DNA from 3 places in the Mesorhizobium sp. C399B genome. Region 3 is predicted to be linked to each of the others. Evidence: predicted binding sites of a transcription regulator. Region 3 holds the regulator's gene; each other region holds the start of a gene.
The links. Region 3 encodes LexA, which represses DNA repair genes until DNA is damaged. Its sites were predicted from a motif close to TGTTCNNNNTGTGTTCNG; they were not measured.

Region 1 (7,748 bases), 520 kb from region 3:
GCATCGTTTTTCTCCTCCGCTGCCTGACGGTTGATAGGCGCTGCCCATGCCACCCGCAAGCCAGTTAATAAACATGGTGAACCGTTCGTAAACCATTTCTGCCTAGGGTCATTCCTGGGGCCGGAAGCTTTCCGGCAAGGGGCGTAGCAGGCAGTATGGTTGTCTCGCATTTTCTCAAATGGATCTACACCGCGAGAGTTTCGGAGCGCGCCGCGGCGGCGAGCGCGCTGGCCCGCGCCTACGTCAATTCCGACCTGCCTTTCGAAGACCGTTGCGCGGCCGAAGCGGCGCTGACGCTGCTGCTCGACGACGCCTCGTCGAAGGTGCGGCTGGCTATGGCCGAAGCGCTGTCGATGAGCCATCACGCGCCGCTGCAGATCATCAGCGCGCTTGCCTCCGATCAGCCGGAAGTGGCAGCCCTGGTGCTGGCGCGCTCCCCGCTGCTGACGGACGCCGACCTGATCGACCGCGTCGCGGCCGGGCACAAGGCGACGCAAAAACTGATCGCCGACCGGCCGGTCGTTTCGATGGCGGTTGCCGCGGCGATCGCCGAGATCGGCGAACCGGAAGCGTGTGCGGCGCTGCTCGCCAATGACGGCGCCGATATCGCGTCGCTCAGCTTCCGCCGCATGGCCGAGCGGCATGGCCATATCGCTCATTTGCGCGAGGCAATGGTCACGGATGTGCGGCTGCCGGCCGACTGCCGGCACATGCTGCTGGTCAAGCTCGGCGAAACGCTGAAGGCTTCGCCGCTGGTGATGGCGCTGATGGGGGCGGCCAGAGCCGAGCGCGTCACGCGCGATGCTTGCGTCAAGGCTTCGGTGCGGCTGGTCGAAGGCACGCGCACTGAGGAACATGCGGCACTTATCGAACATCTGCGCCTGCGCGGCGACCTGACCGCAAGTTTCATCATCCGTGCCATTGCCCACGGCAAGGTCGACTTTTTCGGCTCGGCCCTGGTTGCGCTCAGCCAGCAGTCGGAGCAGCGGGTGCGGGCCTTGCTCGCCGGCGGCCAGGACGTTGCGTTGCAGGCGCTGTTCCGCAGCGCCGGCCTTGCCGCTTCCACCCATGGCATCATCCTGCGCGCGCTCAAGATCTGGCGCGAAGTCGCCAACGGCAAGCGCCTCGCCGGCGTGCAGGAAGTCAGCTGGCTGATGCTGAAGGAACTCGGAGGTCAATCCACTGAGGGCGATCTCGCCGGCCTGGTCAAGTCGATCCATCTCGACGCGCTGCGGGAAAACGCGCGCGGGCATGCGCTGGCGATAGCCGCGGCCTGACGCCCTAGCCACGGTCCCTGGTGAAGAAATCCGGGAAATCCTCGATCGCGGCGGCGATGATGCGCAGCGAGGCTGCGATCTGCAGCATATCCGCACCGCCGCTGCGCTCTGAAAGGCTGGCTGCATATTGCCGGGCCACAGTGACAGTTGCTGTCTGTGGATCGCCGGTTGCGCGAAAGAGCAGTTCACGCGCGAGGCCGCGCAGGAAATTGGCGATCGAGAGCGCGGTGTCGGTAGGAGTGGACGGCCTCTGCTGCGCGGCGCGCAGGCGCAGGATTTCGAGGCCGACGGTAACGGCGGCGACCCCGCCGCCCAGGATCGCATCGCCTTTCCTGCCGGCATTCTGCAAGAGCGGCATCAGCTGGTTGATGCGGTCATAGGCCAGGCTCTCGAAGGCCGAACGCCGCGGTACCCGCTCGTGCAGACACAGCCGCGCCAGATCCTCGCGCATGGCGCGCACGATGCGGTTGGCCGCGCGCCATGGATCGACCGGCAGCACCACGATGAAGACGCCGATGGCCAGCAGGATGCCGACCAGCACCGACGCCGAGCCGGCGAAGAACGGGCCTGGGGCATAGGTCATCGCCTGATGCGGGCTGAGGAAGGCGAGGAAATTGATTGCAAACGCCGTCGCCACGCCGACGGTGCGTGGATTGGCCATGCCCAGCGCCGTCGGTACCAGGATCGGCACGACAAACAGCGTGAACCAGCCGAAGCCGGGCAGGGCAGGCAGCGCGACCTGGCCGACAAGGAAGGCAAAGGGCAAAGCCAGCAGCGTTCCCTTGAAGAAGCCCCAGGACACCCGCACCGGGTCAGGCCGCGCGGCGAAAAGACTGGAGACGACCGCAACGAGGATAACGGTGCCGGCCGTGTCGGACCATTTCGTCGTCAGCCAGAAGGCGGCGACCGCCAGCGTGGCAAGGGCGGCGCGTATGGCATTGCGCGAAGCCCCGGGATAATCGCGATGCACCACCAGCGCAGGCAGCTGCCTGTTGCTCCGGCTCGGGCGCGTCACCGGTGCGCGCAGGGCGTCGAGGCCGCGCAGCACCTGCTTGAAGGCTTCGGCGAAATCGGCGGCGATGGTGAGGCGCGTGATGGTGCCGACCCTGTCGTCCTGATCGGTCGAGGCGTCGGGCATTTGCCGGGCCTTGCCGGCAATCGCGTCGAGCCGCGTCACCCAGGGCGACGTGTCCTCCAGCGCCTCGTGCGTGGCTGCCAGTTCGCTGACCAGCGACTGCAGTTCCGAGCGCACCGGAATGAGCGCTGCGTTTTTCGGCGCGGCGTGAGAATGCAGCGCGCGTGCCGCCGACAGCGCCGACAGAAGCTGACCGATGGTGAGGCGGACCGGATGGGCGCGGGTGGCGAAGCTCGGGGCTTCGAGCCGGGCATAGGTGCGCATCTCGGCCAGCATCTGGGCGTCCGTGATCAGCTTGCCGTGCAGGCCGGCCAGTCTCGCCGGGTCGCCGCCGGAAAAAGCGCCGCCCGCATAGGTTGCAAGGTCGAGGATGCTGCGCTTCAGCCTGGAGATGATGGCGTCAGCGGCCAGCTTGGGCAGGATCAGCCGGCTGGTCAGGCCGGCGCAGACGATGCCGAGCACGATCTCGGCGCAGCGCGCGACAGCGAGATCGACGATCACATGCGGCTGGCCGAAAGCCGGCAGCCCAATGATCATCGCGGTATAGCCGGCAAGTGCGGCGCCATAGGCTTCCGGATTGCGCAGCAGCGACGAAACCAGCGTGCACAGCCCAATCCAGACGGACAGCGCCGTGACCAGCAGCCAGGGATTGGTGCCGAAAACCGAGGTGATGCCGATCGTCGCAAGTCCACCGGCCAGCGTGCCGAGCAGCCGGTAAAAACCTTTCGCCAGCACCATGCCGGCGACCGGCTGGGCGACGATGAAGACCGTCATCATCGCCCATTGCGGGTGGTCGAGTTTTAGCGCGTAAGCAGCGAGAAGCGCGATCAGACCCGCCGAAACCGTGCGCAGGGCGAAAATCCAATCCGAGCGCGTCGGCTGCGTCAGGCCCGCCAAACTGGTTTCGAAGTAGCTCTTCAGCCGCGCCCAGATCACAAGCTGGTCTCCGTATCGGAAGCGCAGGCTAGAGCAGTTCCAGGAAAAGTGTGAAACGGTTTTCCGCCCGGAACTGCGTCAAAACGAAGAGTTGGCCGGCGCTCAGATATCCAGCACTTCCGTCGCGGCGAATTCGGCGCGTTCCTGGATGAAGCGGAAGCGGGCTTCCGGCTTGGTGCCCATCAGCGCGTCGACAGCATCCTTGGTCGCGGCCACGGCGTCGATGACATCGACCCTGAGCAGCGTGCGCTTCCTCGGGTCCATGGTGGTTTCCTTGAGCTGCGCGGCCATCATCTCGCCCAGGCCCTTGAAGCGGCCGATCTCGACCTTGGCGCGGCCGGTGAATTCGGTGCGCAACAGCTCGTCCTTGTGCGCATCGTCCCTGGCATAGGCAACCTTGCCGCCTTGCCGGATCGAATAGAGCGGCGGCACCGCCAGATAGAGATGGCCGCCATTCACCAGGTTCGGCATTTCCTGGTAGAAGAAGGTGATCAGCAGCGAGGCTATGTGAGCGCCGTCGACGTCGGCGTCGGTCATGATGATCACGCGGTCGTAGCGCAAATCCTCGTCGCGGTATTTCGAGCGCGTGCCGCAGCCGAGCGCCTGAATCAGGTCCGAAATCTGCTGGTTGGCGGCTAGCTTGTCGTTGCCGGCGCTGGCGACGTTGAGGATTTTTCCGCGCAGCGGCAGCACCGCCTGGCTGGCGCGGTCGCGCGCCTGCTTGGCCGAGCCGCCGGCCGAGTCGCCTTCGACGATGAACAGTTCGGCGCCCGCGGCGGCATTCTGCGTGCAGTCCGCGAGCTTGCCGGGAAGGCGCAGCTTGCGCACCGCGCTCTTGCGCGACACTTCCTTTTCCTGGCGCCGGCGCACCCGCTCGTCGGCGCGCGCAATCACCCATTCCAGCAGCTTGGAGGCTTCCTGCGGATTGTCGGCCAGCCAGTGGTCGAAGGGATCGCGGATGGCGGTCTCGACAATGCGAATGGCTTCGATCGTTGCCAGCCTGTCCTTGGTCTGGCCGACGAATTCCGGCTCGCGAATAAACACCGACAGCATGCCTGCCGCCGAGATCATCACGTCTTCGGAGGTGACGATCGAGGCGCGCTTGTTGCCGACCAGGTCGGCATAGGCCCGAAGCCCGCGCGTCAGCACATTGCGAAAGCCGGCCTCATGCGTGCCGCCTTCGCCGGTCGGGATGGTGTTGCAGTAGGAGTTGACGAAGCCGTCACCGCCGAACCAGGTCACCGCCCATTCCAGCGAACCGTGGCCGCCCTGCTTCTCGCTCTTGCCGGCGAAGATTTCGCGGGTCACCTGGAAATCATCGCCGAGCGATGCCTTGAGATAGTCCTTCAAGCCGCCGGGGAAATGGAACTCCGCCTTGGCCGGCGTCTGGTCCTTTTCCTTGATCAGCGATGGGTCGCAGCTCCAGCGGATCTCGACGCCGCCGAACAGATAGGCTTTCGAGCGGGTCATGCGATAGAGCCGCGCCGGCTCGAAGGCGGCGCCCTTGCCGAAAATCTGCTCGTCGGGATGGAAGCGGATTTTGGTGCCGCGCCGGTTGTGCACTTCGCCGAGCTGCTCCAGCCCGCTCACCGGAACGCCGCGCGAGAACCTTTGGCGGTAAAGCTGGCGACCGCGCGCGACCTCGACTTCGAGATGGTCCGACAGCGCATTGACGACCGAGACGCCGACACCGTGCAGACCGCCGGAGGTCTCATAGACCTTGCTATCGAACTTGCCGCCCGAATGCAGCGTCGTCATGATGACTTCGAGCGCCGGTTTCTTGAATTTCGGATGCGGATCGACCGGAATGCCGCGGCCATTGTCGGTAACGGTCAGAAATCCGTCGGCCGACAGCTCGACATCGATGAAGGTGGCATGGCCGGCGACCGCCTCGTCCATCGAATTATCGATGACCTCGGCAAACAGATGGTGCATCGCCTTGTCGTCGGTGCCGCCAATATACATGCCGGGACGGCGCCGCACCGGCTCCAGCCCCTCCAGCACCTCGATGTCGGCGGCGCTATAGCCCTCGCTGCCGTCCTTGGTCGCGGCAGGACGCTTCGTGGCCTGCACCAGCGGGTCGGCCGGGCGCGAAGGTGTCCGAGCCGGTTGGGGCTGCTTTTCCAGATTGCCGAAAAGATCGTTGTTGTCGTCCATGCCTGCCATAGAATCCGGTGCCGCGAATCACCCGTCGATACTGCCACGCTTTTCGGCGCCAAGCGACGGAAGTTCCTGTTACGTTCGGGGATTAAACCCTTCTTATCCTAAAACCTTTCGATAACCAAGCCGGCGGAAATAGGTCCGTGCGGAGCGGGCGCGATTCCTGAATCTTTAACAAAGCGGCCTAGCGTCGCCTCAACAAAACAAAAGACCACGAATGTCAGGGGTTGGTTGTGAGGGGCAAGGCCATAACGATGATTGGCATCGCTGCCGTCTTCGGCGCGATTTCAATCTTTGCCGCGGATTTCTGGGTGAAAAGCCAGGCCAAGGCCGATGCCGAAGAGAAAACGGCGTCGATCCCGGCGCCCGCCGTCCCCAAGGTCGTCTTCAAGACCATCGTGGTGGCCAACGCGCCGCTGCGTTACGGCATGGAGCTTGACCGGGCGCAGCTCAGCGAAATCCCATGGTCCGAGGATTCGGTGCCGCAGGGCGCATTCACCACAGTCAATGCATTGCTCGCCGAAGGCAGCCGCGTGGTATTGTCGCCGATCGAGATCAACGAGCCGGTGCTGATCAGCAAATTGTCGGGGCCGAACGGCCGCGCGACGCTATCCAACATGATGACGCCCGGCATGCGGGCGGTGACAATCCGCACCGACGAGATCGCCGGTGTCGGCGGCTTCGTCATGCCGGGCGACCGGGTCGACGTGGTGCTGACACGCGATGCGGGCGAAATCCAGGAAGTGGCCAAGAACGCGCAGGGCGCTGCCGGATCGACCGTTACCTCCGAGATCGTCGTCTCCGACGCCAAGGTGCTGACCGTGGGGCAGGGCGCCGACGAGCGCCAGACCACACCGCAAATCGCCAATTCCGTCACCATCGAGGTGACGACCGAAGGCGCGCAGAAAGTGGCGCTTGCCCGCACCGTCGGCACCTTGTCGCTGTCGCTCCGCTCGGCCGCAGACGGAGGGGCCGCCAAGGACGGCGTCACCACCATCTCGTCCTTCGGCGGATCGGTCGCCTCCGGCGTCCAGGCCGCTGCCGGCGCGCTGTTCACTGCCGCGACCAAGGAGCCTGAGAAGCCGAAATTCAAGACGATCATCGTGACGCGCGGCACGCAGGTCGAAGAATACCAGGTTCCTGCGCGGGACCAGCAATAACTGCCGGTGGGGACCGGGCGAGGGACGGGACAGATGTCGGGACTTCATGCATTTCGAACTACGAAAGGGCTGCGCCCAATGCGGGCGCTTGCGGTGGGGGCTTGCCTGGCCGCGGCCGCAATGCTCGGCCTCAGTGCGCCAGCCAAGGCCGACAACGATATCGTCCATGTCTCGTCGACAACGAATGCGTCGATCAAGGTAGCCAAGGGCAAGCCGAAGACGGTCATGACCAATGCCGCCTTCTACCAGATCGTCATCGGCGATCCGGAGATCGCCAACGTCAATCCGCTGACCGACAAATCCTTCTATGTGCTGGGCAACAATCTCGGCACCACCGGCATCGCGCTGTTCGACGAGAACAAGCAGTTGGTCGGCACCGTCGACATCGAGGTGACGCTGGACACCGACCAGCTGGCCAGCACCATTCGCGCCAGCGTGCCGGACGCCAAGATCAAGGTCGGCTCGGCCAATGGCCGCGTCGTGCTGTCGGGCGAGGCCGATGACGCGGTCGCCGCCGAGAAGGCAAGCAAGATCGCCAGCCGCTTCTCCGGCAATGAAGAAGTGATCAATTCGGTCAACATCTCGTCCTCGCAGCAGGTTCAGCTCAACGTCCGCTTCGTCGAGATCAATCGCCAGGCCGGACAGGATCTCGGCGCCAAATACAGCGCCAATTTTGCTTACGGCATTGGCGGGCGCGACGTCACCATCGAGCCGGGCTCGGTGCCGGGAGCCGGCAATGGCGAGATCATCGGCCGGCTGCTGTCCAACGGCCTGTCGATCGACGTCGCCATCAAGGCGCTGGAGGAACGTGGTCTTGCCAGGCGGCTGGCCGAGCCGAACCTGATCGCCCGCTCGGGCCAGACGGCAAGCTTCCTCGCCGGCGGCGAGTTCCCGATCCCGGTCTCCGAGGACAATGGCAAGATTTCCGTCAGCTACAAGAAATACGGCGTCAGCCTCGACTTCACGCCGACGGTTCTCAAGGACGGGCTGGTGAGCCTCGACATAGCGCCGGAAGTGTCCTCGATCGATGCTTCGGCCTCCTATAATATCGGCAATATCTCGGTGCCGGGCTTTATCGTG
Region 2 (7,748 bases), 3.1 Mb from region 3:
AAGTTCGACTGGATGCCGAATTCCGCATAGGGGATGACGGTCAGCGCGTTCATGCGAAGACCCCATGCATGAACCAGCGCGGCGGCACCTGCGGGTTGCCATAGAGGCCTTGCCGGTAGAGCCAGTAGCGGCGGCCGTCGGCATCCTCGATCCGGAAATAGTCACGCGTCGATGTGAGCGGATCGCTTGACGTTTCACGCCACCATTCCGGCGCGATGCGTTCCGGCCCCTCGGCGCGCGCGACCCGGTAGAGCGCGCGGCGCCAGCGGAAATTCATCGGCGGACCCTCAGGCATTTCGGTGGCCGGCACCTCGATCGGCTCGGGCGAACGGAACAGCCGGATCGGCCGTTCCGGCGGGAAGATGGTTGCGCGCGGCGCGTCTTTCGAGCCCGGCTTCCTGAGCGGTGTTTTGCGTTGTGGCGCTTCCGAGAACGGGATGGTGGCGATGGCGCGCTCCGGCAGATGGCTCTCGAGGGCGACCGGTTTCAGCACCGCACTGTCGCCGAGCCTGGCGCGGATGCGGTCGGCAAAGAGTGCCATGTCGGCGCCGTCATCCTCGGTCTCGCCGGTCAAATCGGCCTGCTGCATGTCGAAGCCGGCGGCCGCCAGCACCGAAAGCCGCACCAGGTCGAAGCCGTAGCCGGCATCGATGTCCTGTTCGAGCGCGGCCAGCCGCTCATGGAACAGGCGCTGGATAAGCTTGGGTTCGCGCAACGGTCGCGAGGTACCGACAGCGATGCGGCTGACGGCGCCGTCGACGCGAAACAAAAGCAGCGCCAGCATCCTTGCGCCCTCGCCGCGGCGTTCGAGATCGGCCTTCAGCGTCACCGCCAGCAAGAGCACCAGCCGTTCGATCTCGGCGGTCAGCACGACCGGCTCGGCCAGGTGGCGTTCGACCGAAAGCGGGGCCACGGGCAGGCGCGGCGATACCGCCTCGTCGAGACGGCCGAGCGCCTGGTCGAGCCGCAACAGCAAGGTCGCGCCGAAGCGACGGGCGAGCGGCGCGCGCGGCGCTGCCATGATCGCGCCGGCGGTCCGCAGGCCGACGCTTTCCAAGCTGGCGCGGATATCGGCTTCGATGCGCAGTGCCGCCAGCGGCAAGGGGGCGAGCAGCGCTTCCTCCTCGCCGGAGACAACGATGCGGTTGCCGCAGAAGCGCGCCGCCGCCCAGGCTGCACCCGGCGTCGCGGCCAACCCGGCGCGGACATCGAAACCCTGCTGGAAAAACCGCGCAAGGATGTCGTCCAGCATGGCGCGCTCGCCGCCGAACAGATGCGTGCAGCCGGTGACGTCGAGATAAAGGCCATCAGTACCGTCGAGCGCCACCAGCGGCGTATAGCGATCGCACCAGTCGGCGAGGCCTTCGAGCAGCCGGCGATCGGCGTCCGGATCGGCCTCGACGATGTCGATCGAGGGATGCATGGCGCGCGCATCGGCAATGCCCATGCCAGGCTTCAGATGCAGCGCCTCAGCCCGCTCGTCGAGGGCCGATATGCGCTGGGCGTTGCGGTCGCGATGGCTGATCACGAGCGGTGGGTGAGATGGCGGCAGATGATCCGAAGGCCGGGAACGCCACGACCGTCCCAGGCGCTGGCGCAGGATCCGTTCTGCCGCCAGATGCGGGAACCACAGCGACAGAATTCTCTGCCCGTTTTTCGCGGGGCTTTCTTTCTTCGAATGCGTGTTCATCGGGATTCCACTCCAGTGTGAATTGTCCAGGCAGAGCGGTGCGGCTCTTGCCGATGCTGACGGTGAAGGCAGGCCGGCCGATCGAGCCGGCGAGCGACCCGGCGATCGTCCGGCGGCTCGCCGCTGGTGCAGCCGACACGATGAGGCGCACCGGTGCGGCGGTCGGCTCGGCTTCGCCGGCCTGGCGCAGCAGGAACACCGGCCGGCCGGCGTTTTGGGCGCGCGCGTGCAGCCGGCGCGTCGCGGTGAGGTCGAGCCGCTGCGGGCTGCCACGGATTTCGAGGATGATTGCGGCGAGCGCCGTCATCTTCGCGGCCTCCTCGGCTACCCACAGCGCATCGGTGAGTTTCGGCGCCTCGGAAAACAGCAATTGCTCCGGTGCGATACCGAACATGCCCTGCAATCCCCTGGCATAGGGAAAGCCGGCCTCGCGAAAAATCTCCGATGTGCCGATCCACAGCACGGGCAAGGGCTGGCCCTTGAGGATCAGGCTGACCAGCGACAGCACAAAGCCGGCGACGGCCCCGGCATTGCGGGTCTCAAGGCCATGGATTTCGCTCAAGGCGGCTTTCGGAAGGCCGCCGCTCAGCGCCGCATCGAGGCGCTCGACGCCGGTGGCCAGGAAAGCATCCGGCGAAGCCACGGCAAGCCCGCGCCGGATGATGGTGACATCGGCATCGGGTTCAGGCGCGGCGTCGAGGCCAGGACCCGCGCGCAGCCCCTCGCCAGCCGGCGCGGCCAGGCGCTCGGGCAGCGTTCCCTCGATCTTCGCGATCTGGCGGCGCAGGGCAAAAACAGTCTCCCGCGCCACGGCTGATGTCGCCATGACGGTCAATTTCTTTCACAACTGTTCCTGTTATGTTCCTATAGATTCCAGAGGGTGCCGGAAGAGTCAAGCGGAGTCAGAAGGAATTTATTCCTCTATAGCCATTGACGTCATGGAATTACCGCTTCATTGCCGAGTCCGGAGGGAAAGCCTATATGCCGGGATCAAAGGACAAAGCATGGCCCGCATCTACAAGACCCGCACCTGGCATGACGAACTCTCGCCCTCGATCGAGGAGATGGAGTTTCTGGCGCTGGAGGCGTACGCGCATCTGCCGGACGATTTTCGCAAGCTGACCGGCGAGATCGTCATCATGATCGCCGAATTCCCGACCGACGAGATCATGGACGATCTGTCGCTGGAGACGCCGTTCGACCTGCTTGGCCTGTTCGAGGGCCGCGGCATCGCCGAGCGCTGGAACCCGCAGACCGGCGAAGGCCCGAACCGCATCACCCTCTACCGCCGCGCCATCCTCGACTGCTGGGCCGAGAATGAGGAGACGCTGGGCGACATCGTCACCCACGTGCTGATCCACGAGATCGGCCACCATTTCGGCCTGTCGGACGACGATATGGAGAAGCTCGAAGAGGCGGCGGAATAGCCCCCGCCTTTGTCATCCCAGGGCGAAGCAGGAGCGAAGCTCCGTCGCGAAGACCCTGGGATCCATGCCGTGACGGCGGTGCAGGTGCCGCGGTGCAGGAAAGCAAGCGGTTCTGCGAACAGCACAGATCCGCAGTAACGAGCGCCGGCACAAGCGTCATCTGATCCGCTGCACTCTAGGGCAAACGGCACGGCATGGATCCTAGGGTCTGCGTCGCGTCGCTTCGCTCCTTGCTTCGCCCTAGGATGACGAAGACGCGGAGGTTGACGCCTTCCCTACCAATCACTCAGCTTCGTATCCGGCCCGTATTCCTGGCCGTCGATATCCTTCACCACCGCCTGGCCGCAGCGCATCGATTTGGTCTTCTTGTCGTAGGCGTAGGTCGGCGAGCCGTACAGGTGCCAGCCCTTGTTCAGCGCCGCGGTCACCTTGTGGCAGAAGGTTGAATCGTCGGGGGCGGACAAAAAGCGGTAAAGTCTCATGGGTCAGATCCTGTCGTGAGTTCGTCTTTTCGGGGCGGATCATGCGCCGATGGCGGCGGCCTTCGCCAGCAGTTTCTCGGCTTGCACCAGGTGCAGCCGTTCGACCATCCTGCCATCCAGCGCAATCACGCCCTTGCCGGCATTTTCGGGCAAGGCGAAAGCCTCTTTCACCGCGTGCGCCTCGGCCAAGGCTTCGGGCGCGGGCGCAAAGGCGCGGTTGGCGATTTCGATCTGGGCGGGGTGGATCAGCGTCTTGCCGTCGAAGCCCATGGCGGCGGCTTCCGTGCATTCGCGCGCAAACGCGTCGAGGTCGCGAAAATCGTTGGAGACGCCGTCGAGCATGTCGATGCCGCCGGCCCGCGCCGCCAGCACCATCTGCATCAGCCAGGCCACAAGATAGCGGCGGTCGGGCGTCGCCAGAATGCCGGTTTCCTTGACCAGATCGTTCGTTCCGGCCACGAAACAAGCTAGGCGCGAGGCCGGGTCGCGGCCGAGTTCGGCAATGGCGCCGATGTTGAGCATGGCCTTGGGCGTCTCGATCATCGCCCAGAGCTTGACGCTGTCGGGGGCAAAATTGTCGTCGAGCACGTCGCCGACTTCGAGGATATCGCGCGGCGTGGCGACCTTGGACAACAGGATGCCGTCGGGCTCGAATTTTGCCGCGGCGAGCAGGTCTTCAGTGCCCCATTCGCTGGACAGCGCGTTGACGCGCACGATCATCTCGCAGCGGCGTTTCGGTCGGCTGGCGAAAATGCCGGCCAGTTTGTCCCGCGCGGCGACCTTGTCGGCGGGCGCGACGGCGTCTTCGAGGTCGATGATCACGGCATCGCAGGCCAGCGTCGCGATCTTGGCCAGCGCCTTGTCGTTGGAGGCGGGGACGTAAAGCACCGAGCGGCGCGGGCGGTAAGGTTCGCTTGTCATGGCCGATCTATGCCGCGTGGGGGCGGGTGAGGCAAGCGTCCGACCGGTACCTGATGACGAGCCAACTGCGAAAGCTTGCGCTGCCCCGCCCGTCCCGCAGCAGTTGCGGAAGGGGGGCCTTTCCTCTCCCCCGTCGATCGGGGGAGAGGTGTCGAGCGAAGCTCGACGGAGTGGGGGTCGACCCTTGGGCGCAACGCGAGCAATGCGCTCAGTGCCCTTCCGATGTCCGTTCGCGGCGATTGCCAGGTGGTTCCCCCACTCCGTCTCGGCTTCGCCGAGCCACCTCTCCCCCCTCCGGAGGGAGAGGAAAAAGGAGCCTGGCTGGAAGCGCAGGTCCTGCACGAAAACTGCACATCCCTGCGGAAAACCTCCTCCGCTCCGCCCCGCCGTTTCCATGCGAGCCCGCGACAACAGCGGCATGCAACAGCGAAACGCTCACCTTTGGTCCTTGCCCTATCGCCTGCGCAGCGAAAGCTGGTGGTTGGTCGATCCGCCCCGGGCGGAGGCCCGCCCTTACCTGGAAGCGAGCCTGCTCCCTTTTATCCGCCCACCGGCCGAGCGGACCCAGCCCATCAGGAAAATCCGCGCATGACATCGTTTGCAAGCTTTTCCAGCCGCTTCGGCATCGCCGTCCTGCTCGTCGCCCTGGCGGATTTTTTCTTCTATGGCCAGCCCGCCGGGATCACTGTCCTGCTGTTTGCCATCCTGATCGCCGGCGCGGTGGTCGCTGTGCATCCTGCCGCGCTGAATTCCACCCGACCCTGGCTCAAGCCGGCCGCTTTGTTCGTCGCGCTGCTGCCGCTGGCCGAGAACGTCAGCCCGCTGTCGGTGGCGATAGCTGTCGTGTCGCTGGTGGTGTTTGCGCTGTCCCTGTCCGGGCGGCTGCGGCACGGCATCGCCCGCATTGCCGGCCAGGTCGCGCTGTTCCTGCTGGCGGCGCCGCTGCGCCTTATCCGTGACTTTTTCCAATGGCGCCGCACGGTGCGCCGGCTTGGCGGCCGCCGCATCCGCCTGGCGTCCATCATCGTCTGGGTCATGCCGGTGACGCTGGGCGCGGTGTTCCTGTTCTTGTTCGGCGCCGCCAATCCGGTCATCGAATACTGGCTGTCGCTGATCGACCTGATGAAGCTGCTCGATCTCATCCAGCTGGCGCGGATCGTCTTCTGGCTGTTCGTGCTCGCCGGCGTCTGGGCTTTCCTGCGGCCTCGCCTGCCGCGCTTGCTGCGCCGCCTTCCACGCCGCCTTCCACCTTTGACGCCGCCTGCAGCCGTGGCCGCACCGGCCGCGACTAAACCAGCGACAACGATCGAGGCCGTCGTCTTCGGCAAGGCCGCGATCTTGCGCGCGCTGATCGTCTTCAATGCCCTGTTTGCGCTGCAGACCGGGCTCGACGCCGCCTATCTCTGGGGCGGGGCCGCCCTTCCCGACGGGTTGAGCTATGCCGCCTATGCCCATCGCGGCGCGTATCCGCTGATCGCCACCGCGCTGCTGGCCGCCGGCTTCGTGCTGGCGGCGCTGCGGCCGGGCAGCGAAACCTCAGGCAATCCGCTGATCCGCCGGCTGGTCTATGCCTGGGTGGCGCAGAACATCGTGCTGGTCATCTCGTCGATTCTCAGGCTCGATCTCTATATCGGCGTCTATGCACTGACCTACTGGCGCATCGCCGCCTTCGTCTGGATGGGGTTGGTGGCGTCAGGGCTTGCACTGATCATTGCCCGCATCGCGGTTGGAAAATCCAACGAATGGCTGCTCTCCGCCAATCTTGCGACGCTATCGGCGGCGCTTTATGCCTGCTGCTTCATCAACTTCGCCGCAACGATCGCCAATTTCAATGTCGACCATTCCCTTGAAATGACCGGCGACGGCACGCCTATCGATACCGAATATCTGCGCTCGCTCGGCGCTGCCGCCATGCCGGCGCTGGACCGCCTCTACATGCACCAATTCGGAAACCAAACCACCTATCTGGCCGACCAAATGATGATCGACGACACTATCGCCGAGCAGAAGCAGTGGCGCGCCTGGAGCTTTCGCGGCTGGAGGCTCGTGCAGGTTCTCGACAAGAGAGGTCCGCTCGTGCTTCCTCCACCTACCCAGCCCTCGCAACCTTCAGTGCCGGACCGTTAGATCCATGCCGCATCAGATCCTGGTCGCCGACGACGATCCGCACATACGCGAGATCATCTGCTTTGCGCTGGAAAAGGCCGGGATGAAGACGCAGGCCGTGTCCGACGGCGCCGCGGCCCTGCAGGCGATCGAGCGCCGCGTGCCCGATCTCGTCGTGCTCGACATCGGCATGCCGGAGATGGACGGGCTGGAAGTCTGCCGGCGGCTGAGGCAGCGCTCCGACGTGCCGGTTCTGTTCCTGTCCGCGCGCGACGAGGAAATCGACCGCATCCTCGGGCTCGAAATGGGCGGCGACGACTACGTGACGAAACCGTTCAGCCCGCGCGAACTGGTGGCGCGCGTCAACGTCATCCTGCGCCGCGCCCGCCCGGTGGCGCCCGACCCCGCCGACGACAAGAACTTCGCGCATGGCAAGCTCAGCCTGGCGCCGGCCAGCCACGGCGCCAGTTTCGACGGCAAGGCGCTGGCGCTGACGGCGATCGAATTCTCGATCCTCAGGGGATTTCTGGCGCGGCCGGCGCATGTGCTGGGCCGCGACCTGGTGGTCGCCAGCGCCTATGCCGCCAACATCCACGTCGCCGACCGTACCGTCGATAGCCACATCCGCAACATCCGCGCCAAGCTGGCGGCGGCGGGCTGTCTCGACGCCATTGAAACCGTGCATGGTGTCGGTTTCCGGCTCGGCCGATGCGGCGCCTGAGCGACGCCAAATGGATCGGCACCAAATGGCGGCCAAGGCTGGCCACGGTGGTTCTCGCCATCCTCATCATGGTGCTGGCGCTGCCGCTGGTCGGCCTGTTCTTCTTCCGGCTTTATGAAAACCAGCTGATCCGCCAGACTGAGGGCGAGTTGATCGCGCAAGGCGCCGTCATCGCCGCCATCTATGCACAGAATATCAGTGACGCCGCCATTGCCCCGGAGAAGCTAGGGGTGCCGATGCAGGCTGACAGCGGCGATGCCAGCCGCGGCGACGACTCGCCTTACCAGCCGATCGAGCCGAGCCTCGATCTCGCTTCCGACTATCTGCTGCCGACCCGGCCCGCCGGCATTGCCGCCGCCACCGATCCAGCCTTCACGGCCATCGGCGCGCGACTGTCCGGC
Region 3 (7,748 bases):
GCATTTCACCGTTTAACGTAAACGGCGAAATGCTCTAGCTCTTTGATTTGACGCAATTGCGGACGGAAAACCGCTTCACACTTTTCCTGAAATTGCTCTAGTTCCTCAGGTGACCGCGGTCTTCACCGCGAAGCGGGCGTCCTGCCAGGCGCCGGTGCGCAGAATATCCTCCAGGACTTCGACCGCCTGCCAGACATCGCCATATCCGACATAGAGCGGCGTGAAGCCGAAACGGATGGTCGACGGCGCCCGGAAATCGCCGATCACGCCGCGCTCGATCAGCGCGCGCATCACCTGATAGCCATGCGGATGGAGGAACGACACCTGGCTGCCGCGCTGGCTGCCGTCGCGAGGACTTTCCAGTTCAAGCCCGTAGGCGCCGCATCTGGCTTCGACGAGCTGGATAAACAGGTCGGTCAGCGCGATGCTTTTTCTGCGCACCGCCGCCATATCGACGTCGTTCCAGATATCGAGCGCGCCCTTGAGCGCCCGCATCGACAGCACCGGCTGCGTTCCGCACAGGAAGCGGCGAATGCCGCTGCCGACGGCAAAGCCCTGCTCGAAGGCAAAGGGCCGCGCATGGCCCCACCAGCCGCTGAGCGGCTGGTGGGCATCGTCATGGTGGCGCTCGGCCGCGTAGATGAAGGCTGGCGAGCCCGGGCCGCCATTGAGGTATTTGTAGGTGCAGCCGACGGCGAAATCGGCATTGGCACGGTCAAGTTCGACCGGCAAGGCGCCGGCCGTGTGGCAGAGATCCCAGATGATCAGCGCGCCGGCGTCATGTGCCTTGCGCGTCAGCGCCGCCATGTCGCGCAACTGGCCGGATTTGTAGTTGACGTGGTTGACCAGGATGACGGCAACGCTGTCGTCGATCAGCTCCTCGATTGCGGCCGCGTCGACGCCCTCCAGCCGCAGCCGCGTTCCCGGCCGGGTCGAGGCGACGCCTTCGGCCATGTAGAGGTCGGTCGGGAAACTGTCGCCCTCGGCAACGATGACCGACCGATCCGGCCGCATGCCGAGCGCTGCGTGCAGCAGCTTGTAGATGTTGATCGAGGTTGTGTCGCAGACCACCGTCTGCCCATCAGCCGCGCCGATCAGTCGCCCGAGCTGATCTCCGAGTTCCACCGGCATGTTGAACCAGCCGGCGGTGTTCCAGGCGCGAATGAGATCGTGCGCCCATTCCTGCGTGGCGGCCTGCTGCAGTTCGCTGAAGACGACCGCTGACGCGGCGCCCAGGGAATTGCCGTCGAGATAAATCACGCCTTGCGGCAAGACAAAGCGTTCGCGCATGGAGCGCAGCGGATCGGCGGCATCCATTGCTTCGATTGTAGCGAGATCGGGTGTCGTGCTCATGATCCGGCGCCCCTCCATGGACAAACGCGCGCGGCGGAGCCTGCCGCCCAAACATGCCGGCGATCTTGAGTGGTCGCCCTTGAACTGTCAAACATTATATATAATTCACCCATTGAAAGGCTTTGATATATAATGATCCGCCGAGCGTTTATGTCTGATGGATCACGATGCTGGATGACGAGCAGACCTCGAAGACGGAAGCGGCCTATCGCCTGCTCAGGCGCGATATTCTTGCGACCCGGCTGGCGCCTGCCGCGCCGTTGAAGCTGAGCACGCTGCGCAACACCTACGGCATCGGCTGGACGCCGTTGCGCGAGGCGCTGTCGCGGCTGGAGGCGGAACGGCTTGTGACCGCCATCAGCAACCGCGGGTTTGCGGTCGCTCCCGTCTCTCGGGCGGAGCTCGAGGATTTGGCGCGTGCGCGGCTGGTGGTCGAACTGCCCCTGCTGGTGGAATCGATCGAGGAGGGCGACCGTGAGTGGGAAGACGCGGTCGTTGCCGCCCACTATCGTCTCTCACGGTGCGGGTCTGTTCTCGACGATCCATCGGATGATGCGGTCGACGCGTGGTACGAAAAACACGATGCCTTCCATGCGGCGCTGCTCAGTGCCGCGACATCCAGCTGGCTGCTGCGCTTCAATGCGACGATTTCCGACCAATTGCATCGCCATCACCGCTTTCTGGGTCTGGCCCCGACGCTGCGCGCCGCCGCCGGCCGCACGGATGGCCACCGGAAGGCCGTGGCGGCCCTGCGCGACGCCGTGGCGATCGAACACCATACCGCCCTGATGGAAGCGGCCCTCGATCGCGACGTCGAACGTGCGAAAACTCTGATGACCGCTCACATCGGCTACACGCTGCAGGTCTATGCCCAGAGTGAACCCGGCGCGGATGCTGCGCAGCCCCGTCCGAAAAGGAAGCGGCGATCGTAGCCGACGACGCAGGGCACTTTGTCTTCGTTTCACCCCGTTGCCGGCCAACGACTACGAGCGCCGCTCGGCGGTGCCGAACGTCACGCTGAACAAAACGTCAACACATTCATTAAACTTTAAAAGGTTGCGGAACACAACTGGAACAGATAGTGTTTGTTCTGGGTTTGTTTTTTCTGATTCTGGTTTCAGAACCCCTGGGGGCCGCGATGCTGACGCGCAAACAACATGAGCTTCTGATGTTCATCCATGAACGCCTGAAGGAGAGCGGAATCCCGCCGTCCTTCGATGAGATGAAGGAAGCGCTTGACCTCGCCTCCAAGTCCGGCATCCACCGCCTGATCACGGCGCTTGAGGAGCGCGGTTTCATTCGCCGGCTGCCGAACCGGGCGCGCGCGCTGGAAGTGCTGCGGCTGCCCGACTCGATCGCACCAGGCCTCAATGCGGCGAGGAAGTTTTCGCCGAGCGTCATTCAGGGCAGTCTTGGTCAAACCGGCCAAGGGCAAGGCGGCCAAGGACAAGGCGCGATGGGCCAAGGCGGTATCGGCCGCCAGATCAAGCCGGGCTCGCCGTCGCGTTCGATGTCGGCCGGCAATGACGACGCCGTTTCGGCGGTGTCGATCCCGGTGATGGGACGCATTGCTGCCGGTGTGCCGATCGACGCCATCCAGCATCAGACCCATTCGATCTCGGTGCCGCCCGACATGATCATGGGCGGTGAACACTACGCGCTCGAGGTCAAGGGCGATTCGATGATCGAGGCCGGCATTTTCGATGGCGACACGGTCATCATCCGCAATGCCGACACAGCCAGCCCCGGCGAGATCGTGGTGGCGTTGGTCGACGATGAGGAAGCGACCCTGAAACGCTTCCGCCGCAAGGGCGCCTCGATCGCCCTGGAAGCCGCCAACCCGGCCTACGAGACCCGCATTTTTGGACCGGACAGGGTGAAGGTGCAGGGCAAGCTTGTCGGATTGATCCGGCGCTACTGAGCCGGCTTGGGTTTGTACTTTTCACGCTGGTTGTAAGGCGGCAGGCCGCGCGCTTCGCGGGAGAAGCGGCGTTGCTCGTGCCAGGGGCGATACGGCTTGTCGACGGCGAAGCGGATGGTTGGCGCTGCAGCTGCCGATTGCGGATCGAAGAAGACGGCGGCGCTGCCGTCGCGGGCCAGCTGTTTCTTCGTCACGACCAGCACCAGCGGGTCGCGGCACGGATTGTAGGCGGTGGCGTCATCGATGACGATCAGGCTCGCGAAGGCACAGGCCGGCCGCGCCGTCTTGCGGTCTTTGGCAAGGGCTACAATGGCTCCGGAAGGGTGTCGGGCGATACAGAGATCGCCCATGCAATAGAAGGGCGACCCGGGCGGCAGATCGAGCGGATCGAGATCGAACCGCGTATCTGTTGCCTCGAAAATCTCGGGCGGGATAATGGTTTCGGCCCGCAGCGCCCGTTTCCAATTGTCCGTGGTGAATTCGTTGGAGCGTTCGCGGTTGAGGGCGAGTTCGCCGCCACCTATCGGCATGGCCACCAGATGTGCGTCCTCGGATATGAGCACGTCGGGCGTAAGCACCTGCGGCACCGTCAACAGGCCGGCCAGCGCGAAAGGCACGGCCGCCAGCCTGAGCCAGGTGGTGGCCATGGTGGCGATGACGAGGGCGACCGCCACCAACAGCACCGAGCGGATGGAGATCAGCCCGACGGCGTCGACCGGCGAGCGCTCGGAAATCCAGGCCGATATAGCGATCATCGCCATCAGACCCTTGCCCATCACATAGAGGAACGGCCCGTCGGCGCCGAACGGCATCGCCAGTGCGCTGAGCACGGCAAAGGGCATGACGATCAACGAAACAATCGGCATCACGGCCAGATTGGCGATCAGGCTGAGCGGCGACACACGCTGAAAATGCCAGATGGCGAACAGCAAGGTTGCACTGCCGGCGATGATCGAGGTCATGGCGAGGCCGCCCATGGCCAGCGCGAATTTTCGCGACAGGAAGCCGACGAAGGAGCGCTTTGCCAGCGGCGTTCTCACCTTGTCGGCGCGGTAATCGGCCCAGCCGGCATAGGCGCCGACAAGGGCGGCGGTGGCGGCAAACGACATCTGGAAGCTGGGACCGACCACCTCGTGCGGCGACACCAGGATGACGGCGATGGCGGAGATCGCCAGATTGCGCATGGTGAGTGCGGCGCGATCAAACAGCACGGCGACAAGCATGACCGCCAGCATGATGAAGCTGCGCTCGGCGGCAACCACGACGCCTGAAATAACGAGATAGGCGGCGATGGAGACGAGTGCTGCCACTGCTGCATATTTCTTGACTGGGCGGCGCGAAGAGAAATCGGGAAACAGCGCAAAGGCGCCACGCAGCAACGCCATGATGGTGCCGGCAACCAGCGCCATGTGCAGGCCGGAGATGGAGATGATGTGGTAGATGCCGGTGCGCCGCATCGCTTCGTTGACCTCGTCCGGGATGCCGGCGCGCACGCCGACAATCAACGCCGCGGCAATCTCGCCTTCGGCGCCGCCGATCTTGCCCCTGATATGGTCGGCAATGTTTTCGCGCGCGTTCTCGATTGCCGAGGAGAGCCGCGCGGCCAGCGGCGGCGGTCCCTGCGTAGCAATGGCTTTCGGATTGCCGAGAAAGAAGCCGCTGCCGCCGATACCGGTGAAATAGCTGTCGAAGGAGAAATCGTAGCTCTCCGGCCGCACCGGACCGGTCGGCGGCAACAGCCTGGCATAGCCGGTGATCAGGGAGCCGGCGGTCATATCGGCGGGAACGGTCCGCGCCGAGAGCCTGACCCGCTTCGGGGCGTAGCGCAACTCGGGGTAAGCGGTCGAAACCACGTCAAGCGTCAGCCTGATGCGCCCGCTCTCCATCTGTTCGAGACTGACGACGCGGCCGGTCAGCCGTGTCTGGATCTCGGAGCCGAGCATCTGCGTTCCGGCGCGCCAGGTCTCGACCTTGGCGGCGACGACGCCGAGCGCGCACAGCATCGCGGCCATGCAGAACAGATGCGTCCTCGGCCGAGGTCGCGTGGCGACAGCGCAACATGTCGCCAGCACCACAATGGCGATTGGCTGCGCAAAGCCGGGCTCGCCGGCCAGCGAGAAATAAATGATGACGCCGGCCGCCAGGAAAACCGGCACCAGCAGGAAGGCGACGCCCCGGTCGAGCTCCGTGTTGGCGGCCGCGGCAAGGCTGCGGCGGAGCGCGGGCCATGACGGACGGTGAAGCCGTCTGCGCAGGCGGGCGATAGATCCGGGCGCTGTGACTTGCGCCGGCAAGGCGTGACCGGGCAGCGCAGGCGCGACGCCGGGATGCGGCTCAGGCAGCGCGAGGGGCAGCGGCTCGGCATAGGGACTATCGGCAAACAGCGAGCGTTCGCTGACGCTTGCCTCGGCGCCTTCGCCTTCCTTCGTGCCCCGGCCACGTCCAGCCATCGGGTCTGCCCCTTGCGCCCCAGACCTCCTATGCTACATGAACGCGCAAAGCGCGAAAGTCCGTGCGGTCGCGTCCACCGCGCCGGAATTGACCATCACTCGCCAAGGACGCTCAATCCTCAATCATATCCCGGCCCTCCGCCCTCAGGCGAGCAAGCCCATCGTGCATTGCCTTCAATTGTTCGGGTGTATGACCCTGCCATTCAGCGAGCTCCCCCAGGATGAGTAACGGATCACGGGAGCGGTAGGATTTCGTCGGATTACCGGGAAATTTTTTATCGGTCAGGTTAGGGTCATCCATGAAAAACCCCGTCGGCTTTACGATGTAAATCCTTTGACGACCGTCACCCGTTGCAAGCTCTGCTCCCCAGATGGCGGCTTCCAGTGTCTGGGTGAAATAGATCCATGACAGTGGTTTACCTCTGAAATTGGAAGGGTGGCCGACGCTCAGCAGATCCCCGGGTTTCAAATCCGCCCGGGTGCCATGGTAGAACGGATCACCCTCCGTATGGTCAGCGTTTCTGGTCATCGGTAGTCCTTCTTTCAATCATGCTTCCTTAGTGGCGAGACCGGACTGCACACAGTTGCGGTGTTCACGATAATGATTGCAGAAAGGTCAATATGCGTGACCAAGCCAACGCTGTCACGGCGGCGTTGTAGTCGGGCAGTGCCGCATCCGTGAAGAAATGTCCGCTCGTCAGAGGAGGCTACCACCGTCGCAGCGATGTTCCAGGCACTGTGACGGACGCTGCAGCCGAATGAAACCCAGACATTGACGCTGCTGCCAAATGAGGTTGCGCGGAGGTGCGAACAGATTTTGTGCTACAAGGCTCCGGCGCCCGTTGACGCAACCGATAATTGGCGACGTGCCCCGGCCTCATCCAGCCATCGGGTCTGCCCCTTGCGCCCCAGACCTCCTATGCTACATGAACGCGCAAAGCGCGAAAGCCCGCGCGATCACGCCCCGCTTTCCAAGGTTCCCGAGAGTTCCATGTCCGACACGGTCGTCACCCGTTTTGCCCCCTCGCCCACCGGCTATCTGCATATAGGCGGCGCGCGCACCGCACTGTTCAACTGGCTGTACGCCAAGCACACCGGCGGCACGATGGTGCTGCGCATCGAGGACACCGACCGCGAACGCTTCAACGAGGCGGCGACACAGGCCATTCTGGATGGGCTGACCTGGCTCGGCCTTTCCTGGGACGGTGAGGCCATATCGCAGTTCGAGCGCGCGCCACGCCACCGTGAGGTGGCCGAGGAGCTGGTGCGCCTGGGCAAGGCCTATTACAGCTACGAGACCCCTGCCGAGCTCGAGGCGATGCGCGAGGCCGCACGCGCCAAGGGCTTGCCGCCGCGCTACAATGGCGCGTGGCGCGATCGTGCCCCCTCGGAGGCGCCTCCCGGCGTCAAGGGCGCCATCCGCATCAAGGCGCCGACCGAGGGCGAAACCGTGGTGCACGACCGTGTGCAGGGCGAGGTGCGCTTCCCCAACAAGGACCTCGACGATTTCATCATTCTGCGCTCGGACGGCAATCCGACCTACATGCATGCCGTCGTCGTCGACGACCATGACATGGGCGTCACCCACATCATCCGTGGCGACGACCATCTGACCAACGCCGCGCGCCAGACGGTGATCTACAACGCCATGGGCTGGGACGTCCCGTCGATGTCGCATATCCCGCTGATCCACGGCGCCGACGGCGCCAAGCTGTCGAAGCGGCACGGCGCACTCGGTGTCGAGGCTTATCGCGCCATGGGCTATCTGCCCGAGGCACTGCTCAACTATCTGGCGCGGCTCGGCTGGAGCCATGGCGACGACGAGATCATGTCGATCAAGGACATGATTTCGTGGTTCGACATCGGCGATGTCAACAAGGGTGCGGCGCGTTTCGACTTCGCCAAGCTCGAGTCAATCAACGGCGCGCATATGCGCAAGATGGCCGATACCGAGCTGTTCGACATTTTCGTCGCCACTCTGCCATACCTCGAAGGCGGATCTGCTATCGCCGCCCGTCTCGACG

Region 1: parE (DNA topoisomerase IV subunit B) is a predicted target of LexA. The motif match lies at 5,576-5,593, and genes of this name have one in related genera.
Region 2: NLY36_RS14985 (ImuA family protein) is a predicted target of LexA. The motif match lies at 2,539-2,556, and genes of this name have one in related genera.

The regions. Positions count from the first base shown of each region.
Region 1 covers NZ_CP100472.1:541,191-548,938, reverse strand. Annotated here, with positions in the region: gene NLY36_RS02710 (MaoC family dehydratase) at 1-4, opposite strand, end outside; gene NLY36_RS02705 (DUF2336 domain-containing protein) at 156-1,277, shown strand; gene NLY36_RS02700 (FUSC family protein) at 1,282-3,348, opposite strand; gene parE (DNA topoisomerase IV subunit B) at 3,451-5,505, opposite strand; gene cpaB (Flp pilus assembly protein CpaB) at 5,763-6,668, shown strand; gene NLY36_RS02685 (type II and III secretion system protein family protein) at 6,747-7,748, shown strand, end outside.
Region 2 covers NZ_CP100472.1:3,119,008-3,126,755, reverse strand. Annotated here, with positions in the region: gene NLY36_RS14995 (error-prone DNA polymerase) at 1-53, opposite strand, end outside; gene NLY36_RS14990 (DUF6504 family protein) at 50-1,528, opposite strand; gene NLY36_RS14985 (ImuA family protein) at 1,470-2,516, opposite strand; gene NLY36_RS14980 (metallopeptidase family protein) at 2,695-3,117, shown strand; gene NLY36_RS14975 (DUF1737 domain-containing protein) at 3,393-3,599, opposite strand; gene NLY36_RS14970 (HpcH/HpaI aldolase/citrate lyase family protein) at 3,639-4,520, opposite strand; gene NLY36_RS14965 (DUF4153 domain-containing protein) at 5,109-6,647, shown strand; gene NLY36_RS14960 (response regulator transcription factor) at 6,652-7,347, shown strand; gene NLY36_RS14955 (sensor histidine kinase) at 7,335-7,748, shown strand, end outside.
Region 3 covers NZ_CP100472.1:24,929-32,676, reverse strand. Annotated here, with positions in the region: gene kynU (kynureninase) at 106-1,353, opposite strand; gene NLY36_RS00150 (GntR family transcriptional regulator) at 1,521-2,285, shown strand; gene lexA (transcriptional repressor LexA) at 2,492-3,274, shown strand; gene NLY36_RS00140 (ComEC/Rec2 family competence protein) at 3,268-5,724, opposite strand; gene arr (NAD(+)--rifampin ADP-ribosyltransferase) at 5,837-6,253, opposite strand; gene gltX (glutamate--tRNA ligase) at 6,716-7,748, shown strand, end outside.